2 regions of the Demetria terragena DSM 11295 genome follow, and region 1 is predicted to be linked to the other one. Evidence: predicted binding sites of a transcription regulator. Region 1 holds the regulator's gene; the other holds the start of a gene.

Region 1 (4,213 bases):
ACCGAACGTCGTGCCGTTCTCGACGGCCTTCATGAACTCGTCGCTGACCCGAACGCTGTTGTTGGCGTTCTGGTACTGAACCGAGGTGATGTCCGCGCCACCGAGGTCCATATCGAACCCAGCGTCGCGCAGCGCCCGGATCTTGTCTTCCTCGCGCGCCTTGGTGTCAATGAACTCTTCGATGTCGGGGTGATCGACATCGAGCACGACCATCTTGGCCGCGCGGCGAGTGGCTCCGCCGGACTTGATCGTCCCCGCTGACGCATCGGCACCCCGCATGAAGGACACCGGGCCAGAGGCCGTCCCACCAGAGGACAGCAACTCCTTGGACGACCGGATTCGCGACAGGTTCAGGCCAGCGCCCGAGCCGCCCTTGAAGATGAAGCCTTCTTCTCGATACCAGTTCAAGATCGAGTCCATCGAGTCATCGACCGCCAGGATGAAGCACGCCGAAACCTGTTGTGGGCTCTTCGTGCCTACGTTGAACCACACCGGGCTGTTGAACGCGAACACCTGGTGCAGCAGCATCCAGGTCAGTTCGTGTTCAAAGACCTCGGCGTCGTCCTCAGTCGTGAAATAGCCGTACTCCCGACCAGCCTTGACATAGGTCAACACGACCCGGTCGATGAGCTGCTTCAGGCTGCGCTCACGCACGTCGGTACCCAAGGCACCGCGGAAGTACTTGGTCGTGACGATCGTCGAGGCGTTGACCGACCAGAAATCGGGGAACTCCACCCCACGCTGCTCGAAGATCGTCTCGCCGGTCTTCCAGTTCTGCTGGATGACGTCGCGCGCCTGCCAGGTCACCTCGTCGTAGGGGTGAACTCCTGGGGTGGTGAAGATGCGCTCGATCTTCAGGCCTTTGCCCTTGCGACGCGCCTGTGACGCAGCGCTGGTCGTCTCGGTCATGACGACTATCCCTTCATAAAAATCGAATCTCGGTCAGACGCGAGTACGACGCCCTCGCGCGGGGCCTGTTGTCTCGAACTAGCCCGGCGGTCCGTCTGAACTCGGCTCAATGCCGACCGCAGGACGCTCCGCGCGCAGCACCGTGATGGCTGCCTCGAAGTCCTCGGTGGATTCAAAGGCCTGATAGACGGAGGCGAACCTCAGGTAGGCAACCTCGTCGAGCTCTCGCAACGGGCCAAGAATCTCCAGGCCAACGTCGTGGGCATCGATCTCGGCCATGCCCTTGGCACGGATCGCTTCTTCAACCCGCTGCGCAAGAAGAGCCAACTCATCTTCGGTCACAGGACGGCCCTGGCATGCCTTGCGCACGCCCACCATCACCTTGTCCCGTGCGAAGGGCTCGCTCGCCCCGGACCGCTTGACCACCGTCAGACTGGCCGTCTCCATCGTGGAGAATCTCTTCCCGCACGACGGACATTGGCGACGTCGTTTGATGTGCGTTCCATCTTCAGAGGTGCGGCTGTCGACGACCCGCGAATCGTCATGACGACAGAACGGACAATGCATCGGCAAACACCTCCTCGGGCGACCACATCCGACTCCACTAGACCCAAAGTCGCCCGGCGGTCCCCCGACGGACGGCCCAACCTGTGGACAATCCTGTGGGTAACTCGTGGATAACGTGGGGACGAGATGTGGACTAGATGTGGACAACTCACAGCCATGTAACTACTAGATATAGCGATCCTAGATCGCGGCACCCCACCACGCAACATTGCCCAGGTCAGTGCGCGTGTCTACCGGATCGGCGCGCCTAGGGCGCCGGGATCTGCAACCTTTGCCCGGTGGACACCTGCGCGGAGTTGAGGTCGTTTGCCAGTTGCAGGTGTGCGATTGCGGCGCTCAGCGGCAACTCGGGAAGACGCTCGCGCGCTACATCAGACAGCGTCTGCCCCGGCCGCACGGTGACATCCTCGGACGCGGTCGGACCGCTCGCCCACGCCGAAACAGCCATGCCGCCCAGGATGGCGATGGCCAGGACCGTCACGAGCAGGGCGCGACGCCCTCGCGCCGTCAAGCGCACTGCGACTGCCGGCAGCGTCGTTGAGGTCGGGCGTGCGGGCACGTCTGAGACCAGGGCGAGATGGCGGCGACGCCGGGGTAGAGCCTGTGGCTGATCGAGCACGGGTGCGAGTGCGCTCATGGAGTCCTCCTGATGCTGTTGCGACGGGTTAACCGAACACCTGTCCGATCGGACGTGCGTACGAGGTATAGCACGTACGTTCGACGTCCACAAGCCGCCGCCATCACGAGAATGACGCGACACTCGCGTCGTACAGGTGTTTGATTGCGTTCGCTGAACTCCATACGCTGTGCTCATAGCGACAAGCCAAGCAGCGACCACCGACAAGCCCGCCGGCAAGCCCGCCGACAACGACTTCCTCGGAAACACCGGTGCCGCAGCAGGACGCCATAGATAAGGACGCCGACGATGGCCAAGATTCACCAGATGCCAGAGCCAGATGGCAAGGCACTGACCACCCGCCAACGCAAGGTGCTGCAGGTCATCCGCAGTTCAATCGACCGGCGTGGATACCCGCCCAGCATGCGGGAGATCGGCGAAGCCGTCGGACTCACGTCGCCGAGTTCGGTGGCGCACCAGCTCACGATGTTGGAGCGCAAAGGCTACTTGCGTCGGGATCCCATGCGACCGCGTGCGATCGAAGTCGTCTCGCCAGGACAACCCAAGCGCGAGCGGGGCTATCGCGGCAAGGCTGCGGCGAGTGCCGAGCTGGACTCGCCAGTCGATGAAACCGGAATCAACGACGAACGGCCAGAGGCCGAGTACGTGCCTGTCGTCGGCCGTATCGCCGCGGGTGGGCCGATTCTCGCCGAGCAAGCCGTCGAAGATGTCTTTCCCCTCCCCCGGCAACTCGTCGGCGAGGGCGATCTCTTTCTGCTCAAAGTCGTCGGCGATTCGATGATCGACGCAGCCATTTGTGATGGCGACTGGGTGGTGGTTCGGCAGCAGCCCAGCGCGAGCAACGGCGACATCGTGGCGGCGATGCTCGATCACGAGGCCACCGTCAAGACGTTCAAGCGGACTGACGGTCAGGTGTGGCTGCTACCGCATAACGAGGCATACGAGCCCATCGACGGGAACGACGCCACGATTCTCGGCAAGGTCACCGCGGTGCTGCGCCGGGTGTGACCGCTGCCACCAGTTGGGTCAGGGTGGCGCCAAGGGGACTCTCGAGTTTGACGGTCGTTTCGGCGTCGGCCCGGGTCACTCCTTGAGTGATGACCGCAACGGGGATCCGTTCACGCGCCGCGAACCGAGCGAAGCGGAAGCCAGACATCACCATCAGGGATGAGCCGAGCACCAGCAGACACGATGACTCGGCCACGGTGTCAAAACACTTCTGCACCAACGGTTTTGCCACGGATTCGCCAAACATGACGACGTCAGGCTTAAGCCTGTCTGAGCGACACACCACACACCTCGCCGTGGCAAAACCGGCCACCTGCTCGTCGGTCAGGAGCACGTCTCCGTCCGGGCGGATCTGTCCGGTCATGGCCTCACGATCGAAGCGCGGATTTGCCTGTCTGAGCCACTCATCCACGGTTGTCCGCGCGTAGGACTCGCCACAATCGACGCAGACCACGGCATCGAGGGAGCCGTGTAATTCGATGATCTCGTCGGCGCCACCTCGCTGATGCAGGCCATCGACGTTCTGGGTGATGATCCCTGTGGTCAGTCCCAAGCGTTGCAGGTCCGCGACGGCACGATGCCCGTCATTGGGTTCGGCGGCCGCGAACCGGGGGTATCCGACGAACGACCTGGCCCAGTAGCGCTGGCGCGCGTGCGGCGAGGCCAGGAGTTCGCTCACCGTCATGGGCGTCACTCGTCGCTCGCCATCGGCACCTCGATAGCCCGGAATGCCGGACTCGGTCGAGAGGCCAGCACCCGAGAGGATGCAGACCCGGCCTTCGGCGACGAGGTCCACCAGCGCAGCCCACTTCACTGGGTCGCCATCTCCTGGCGATGGAAAGGTCGCACACGGCACGACCTCAGTATCTCCGGTGTGGTCTCGACAAGCTCGACCGGCGTAGGTGCGCTCGACCACAACCCACGCCGGTCGAGTAGGCGAGCGCCCCCTTCCCCACGCCGGTCGAGTAGGCGAGCGCCCCAGCGCGAGCCGTATCGAGACCCCGGCGGGTCTCGACAAGCTCGACCAGCGTTAGAGAGCTAGACCGGCGTTGACGGGCCCGACAACAACCCACGCCGGTCGAGTAGGCGAGC
Region 2 (4,213 bases), 410 kb from region 1:
GAGTTGGTCCTGTGCCCGCTGAACTTGCTTCTGCCGCCTGCGCTGTTGCCAGAACAGCAGCCCGATGAGCACCAGCGGGAGGAGCAGGATCAGCATCCCGGTGGCGTTGCTTCCCTGCTGCTGACTGGCGGTGGCCAGGAACGGCATTCGATGTCCTCTATCGGTCGGTGGTCGGGCTCAGGAGTCGAGCCCGCGATCAGTTCGAAGCCAATGCTCGAGCCAACCGCAAAGTCTAGGTGAGTCAGCACGCCTCGATCACACGGGGCACGGACCAAATGTGGGAATGCCCACATTGCGGCCGTGCGGTCCCTACGGTCAGCCGGAAAACCGGCCCTCTCCCTCGAACGGGAGCGGACGGTCAGTGGTTCCCGATGCCCCAGCACCCGCAGGCGGCGGAGTGAGATTGAGGTGCTCCCAGGCCAAGGTGGAAGCGGCCCGGCCGCGGGGCGTACGCACGAGGTAACCCTCGCGGACGAGATAGGGCTCGGCCACGGTCTCCACAGTGTCCGGCTCTTCCCCCACCGCAACTGCCAGCGTGGACAATCCCACCGGGCCTCCTGCAAACCGACGGCACAACGCCTCGAGCACCGCGCGGTCAAGCCGGTCCAGGCCCTGCTGGTCGACGTCGAACAGGTCGAGTGCGGCCTGGGCCGACGGGAGATCCACGACCGCGGCACCGTGAACCTGCGCATAGTCGCGTACGCGCCGCAAAAGACGGTTGGCAACCCGGGGCGTCCCGCGTGAGCGGCCGGCGATCTCGGCGATGCCTTGGCGAGTCCCTTCGACGTCGAGCAGTTGCGCGCTGCGCGTGAGGATGGTGGTGAGGTCATCGGCGGTGTAGTAGTCGAGGTGACCGGTGAAACCGAAGCGATCTCGCAGCGGCGCGGGAAGCAGCCCTGAGCGGGTGGTGGCGCCCACCACGGTGAAGGGCGGCAACTCCAACGGAATGGCCGTGGCACCGGGTCCCTTACCCACGATGACATCGACGCGGAAATCCTCCATCGCGAGATAGAGCATTTCTTCTGCCGCACGGGCCATGCGGTGGATCTCGTCGATGAAGAGCACCTCACCTTCAGCCAACGAGGACAAAATCGCCGCCAGGTCGCCGGCGTGCTGGATGGCAGGCCCGCTCGTGATCCTGATCGGCTGCTCGAGTTCGGCCGCAATGATCATTGCCAGGGACGTCTTGCCCAGACCGGGCGGCCCTGACATCAGGACGTGGTCGGGCGGCCGTCCGCGCCGACGCGCTGCCTCCAGGACCAAGCCCAGTTGGTCGCTGACGCGCGGCTGACCGGGAAAGTCGGCGAGTCGCCGAGGCCGCAGCGCCGCCTCGATGCGGCGCTCATCATCCTGGCCACCCGGGTCAACGATGCGCGCACCGTCGTACGACGCGTCGTAGGACTGGTCGTCGTATTCAGTGCTCACCGGCCCAACTCCCGCAAAGCCAACCGCAACAACTGGGCCACTTCGGTGACCTCAGGAGCGGCATCGGTGACCTTGGCAACGGCGTCGTCAGCCTGCTTGACGCTCCACCCAAGGCCTACGAGTGCCTCGCTCACTTGGACATCGCCTCGTGGGGCCGAGGTCGCCGTCACCGAGGCTCCACCGGTGCCGTCGGGAACGCCGACCTTGTCGCGTAACTCCAGCACGATGCGCTCGGCGCTCTTCTTACCGATACCCGGAATCTTGGTCAGAGCCACAAGATCCCCTGAGCCGATCGCGCCTTGCAAGGCATTCGGGTCGTGCACGGCCAACATGGCCAGCGCCAGTCGTGGGCCGACACCACTGACCGTCTGAACCTGCTCGAAAAGATCACGCTCTGCGGGCGTGCTGAAGCCGTACAACGTCAGGGAGTCCTCACGAACGACCAGTGAGGTCGCAAGTTGTGCTTCCTGTCCCGTTCGGACACTGGTCGCAACGGCAGGGGTGGTGTGGGTCAACATCCCCACGCCGCCGACCTCAACCACGACATGATCAAGACCAACGGTCAGCACGCGTCCGCGCACGCTGGAAATCATCGAGCAACTCTCCTTTTCTGCGCGGCAACCGCGGCCGCAAGACGATCCTGTGCCCCGCCTCGCCAGATATGACAAATCGCGAGGGCCAGGGCATCTGCCGCGTCCGCTGGGCGCGGCGCCACGTCCAAGCGCAGGATGCGCGTGACCATCGCGGTCACTTGAGCTTTGTCGGCCCGGCCGTTGCCTGTCACGGCCGCCTTGACCTCAGACGGGGTGTGCAGCGCCAGGGGAAGTCCACGTCGTGCTGCGGCGAGCATGGGGACAGCCGACGCCTGCGCGGTGCCCATGATGCCTTTGATGTTGGCCTTGGCGAACACTCGCTCGACGGCAACTGCATCGGGCTGATGACGTTCCATCCACTCGTCGATCTCGGTTTGGAGGGAGAGCAACCGCTCGGCCGGATCGTCCTGGGCCGGGGTCCGCACCACCCCGACGGCCACCATTCGCAGGGGCTGGCCTAGGCCACCGTCGACGATTCCTAAGCCGCATCTCGTCAGGCCAGGGTCGACGCCGAGCACTCGCACCGGTTGCACCTCGTCAGTCGCGTTCGCCGAACAGGTGTTCGGTTGTGACCGACCCTAGCCCGAGCGCACCACTGAGCACAGCAGGTCAGGGCGGCGCGTCGCCCCAGCCTCGCCACGACGAGACGGCATCAGTCCTCGTCGAGCTGGGCCAGAACCTCGTCAGACACGTCACCGTTGGCAAACACGTTCTGGACGTCGTCGCTGTCCTCTAGGGCTTCGATGACTCGGAACATCTTCTTGGCGCCGTCGGCATCCAATGGCACCTCGACGGTCGGCACGAAGGACGCTTCCGCGGAGTCGTAGTCAATGCCCGCGGCCTGCAGAGCTTCCCGGACGGCAACGAAGTCGGTGGCTTCAGACACGATCTCGAAAGACTCCCCCAGGTCGTTCACGTCCTCGGCGCCAGCGTCGAGCACCACTTCGAGAAGGTCGTCCTCGGTGGCGTCGGCCTTACCCTCCTGCGCCTTGGGGACGATAACCACGCCCTTGCGGTTGAACAGGTAAGCCACCGAGCCAGACTCAGCCATACTGCCGCCGTTGCGCGTCAGGGCCGTACGCACCTCGGCGACCGCGCGGTTCTTGTTGTCGGTCAGGCACTCGATGAGAACGGCGATACCGCCGGGCGCATAGCCCTCGTAGGTCAGCGCGAGGTAGTCGGCTCCCCCGGCCTCGGCCCCGGAGCCGCGCTTGACCGCACGATCGATGTTGTCATTCGGCACCGACGACTTCTTGGCCTTCTGTACGGCGTCGTACAGCGTGGGGTTTCCGGCCAAATCGCCGCCACCTTGGCGGGCCGCGACCTCGATGTTCTTGATGAGCTTGGCGAACAGCTTGCCTCGCTTGGCGTCAATGGCCGCCTTCTTGTGCTTGGTGGTCGCCCATTTGGAGTGGCCGGACACGAGGCGCTCCTTCGCTATTTCGATGACAGGTTGCCGCACAGAACCCTACCCGTGGTTGGCCGCTCGCCTCTCGCGCACCATGTCAACGAACAGTCCGTGCACGCGATAGTCGCTGCCAACCTCAGGATGAAACGCGGTAGCAAGCAGGTCTCCCTGTCGCACCGCGACGGCGCGCAACTCCCCAGCCTGCACGCGTACCTGCGCCAAAACCCCTACGCCTGGCCCGGCCGACTCGACCCAGGGCGCACGAATGAAGATGCCGCGCGTCGGACCGCCTTCCACCCCCTGAACCTCAACTTCACCTTCAAATGAATCCACTTGTCGCCCAAAGGCATTGCGCCGGACCGTCATATCGATGCCGCCAACGGTGGCCTGTCCTTCTTGCCCATCGAGGAGACGGTCAGCGAGCAGGATCATTCCGGCACAGGAACCGTAGGCGGGTAGTCCCGCGGCGATCGCAGCGCGCAACGGCTCTAGCAGATCGAAGGTGCGTAGCAGTCGGATCATGGTCGTCGACTCACCACCGGGGAGGACGATGCCGTCAACAGCAGCCAACTCGACAGGACGTCGAACGGGGATGGCATCGGCACCGGCGGCCGTGAGAGCAGTGAGGTGTTCGCGTACATCACCCTGCACAGCGAGCACGCCGATCGTCACTGGCTGGCCGCTCTCTACGCTGTGGCTGTGTCCCATGATCTCTCCATTCGCAGGCGCCGCTCGACCGACATGGCGCCTCTTGTCGCCTTGCTCGCCCGGCAGCAGCCAAGCACAC

Evidence for each region. Region 1 encodes LexA, which represses DNA repair genes until DNA is damaged. Its sites were predicted from a motif close to TCGAACANNTGTTCGA; they were not measured.
Region 2: the regulator LexA is predicted to act here: its motif matches at 2,569-2,584, upstream of ruvC (crossover junction endodeoxyribonuclease RuvC).

Annotation. Positions count from the first base shown of each region.
Region 1 covers NZ_AQXW01000004.1:695,890-700,102, forward strand. Annotated here, with positions in the region: gene F562_RS0107425 (vitamin B12-dependent ribonucleotide reductase) at 1-909, opposite strand, end outside; gene nrdR (transcriptional regulator NrdR) at 988-1,476, opposite strand; gene F562_RS18430 (LysM peptidoglycan-binding domain-containing protein) at 1,724-2,113, opposite strand; gene lexA (transcriptional repressor LexA) at 2,402-3,121, shown strand; gene F562_RS0107445 (Sir2 family NAD-dependent protein deacetylase) at 3,096-3,935, opposite strand.
Region 2 covers NZ_AQXW01000004.1:282,479-286,691, forward strand. Annotated here, with positions in the region: gene yajC (preprotein translocase subunit YajC) at 1-147, opposite strand, end outside; gene ruvB (Holliday junction branch migration DNA helicase RuvB) at 316-1,425, opposite strand; gene ruvA (Holliday junction branch migration protein RuvA) at 1,422-2,018, opposite strand; gene ruvC (crossover junction endodeoxyribonuclease RuvC) at 2,015-2,551, opposite strand; gene F562_RS0105440 (YebC/PmpR family DNA-binding transcriptional regulator) at 2,671-3,441, opposite strand; gene pdxT (pyridoxal 5'-phosphate synthase glutaminase subunit PdxT) at 3,487-4,134, opposite strand; gene F562_RS18195 (GNAT family N-acetyltransferase) at 4,126-4,213, shown strand, end outside.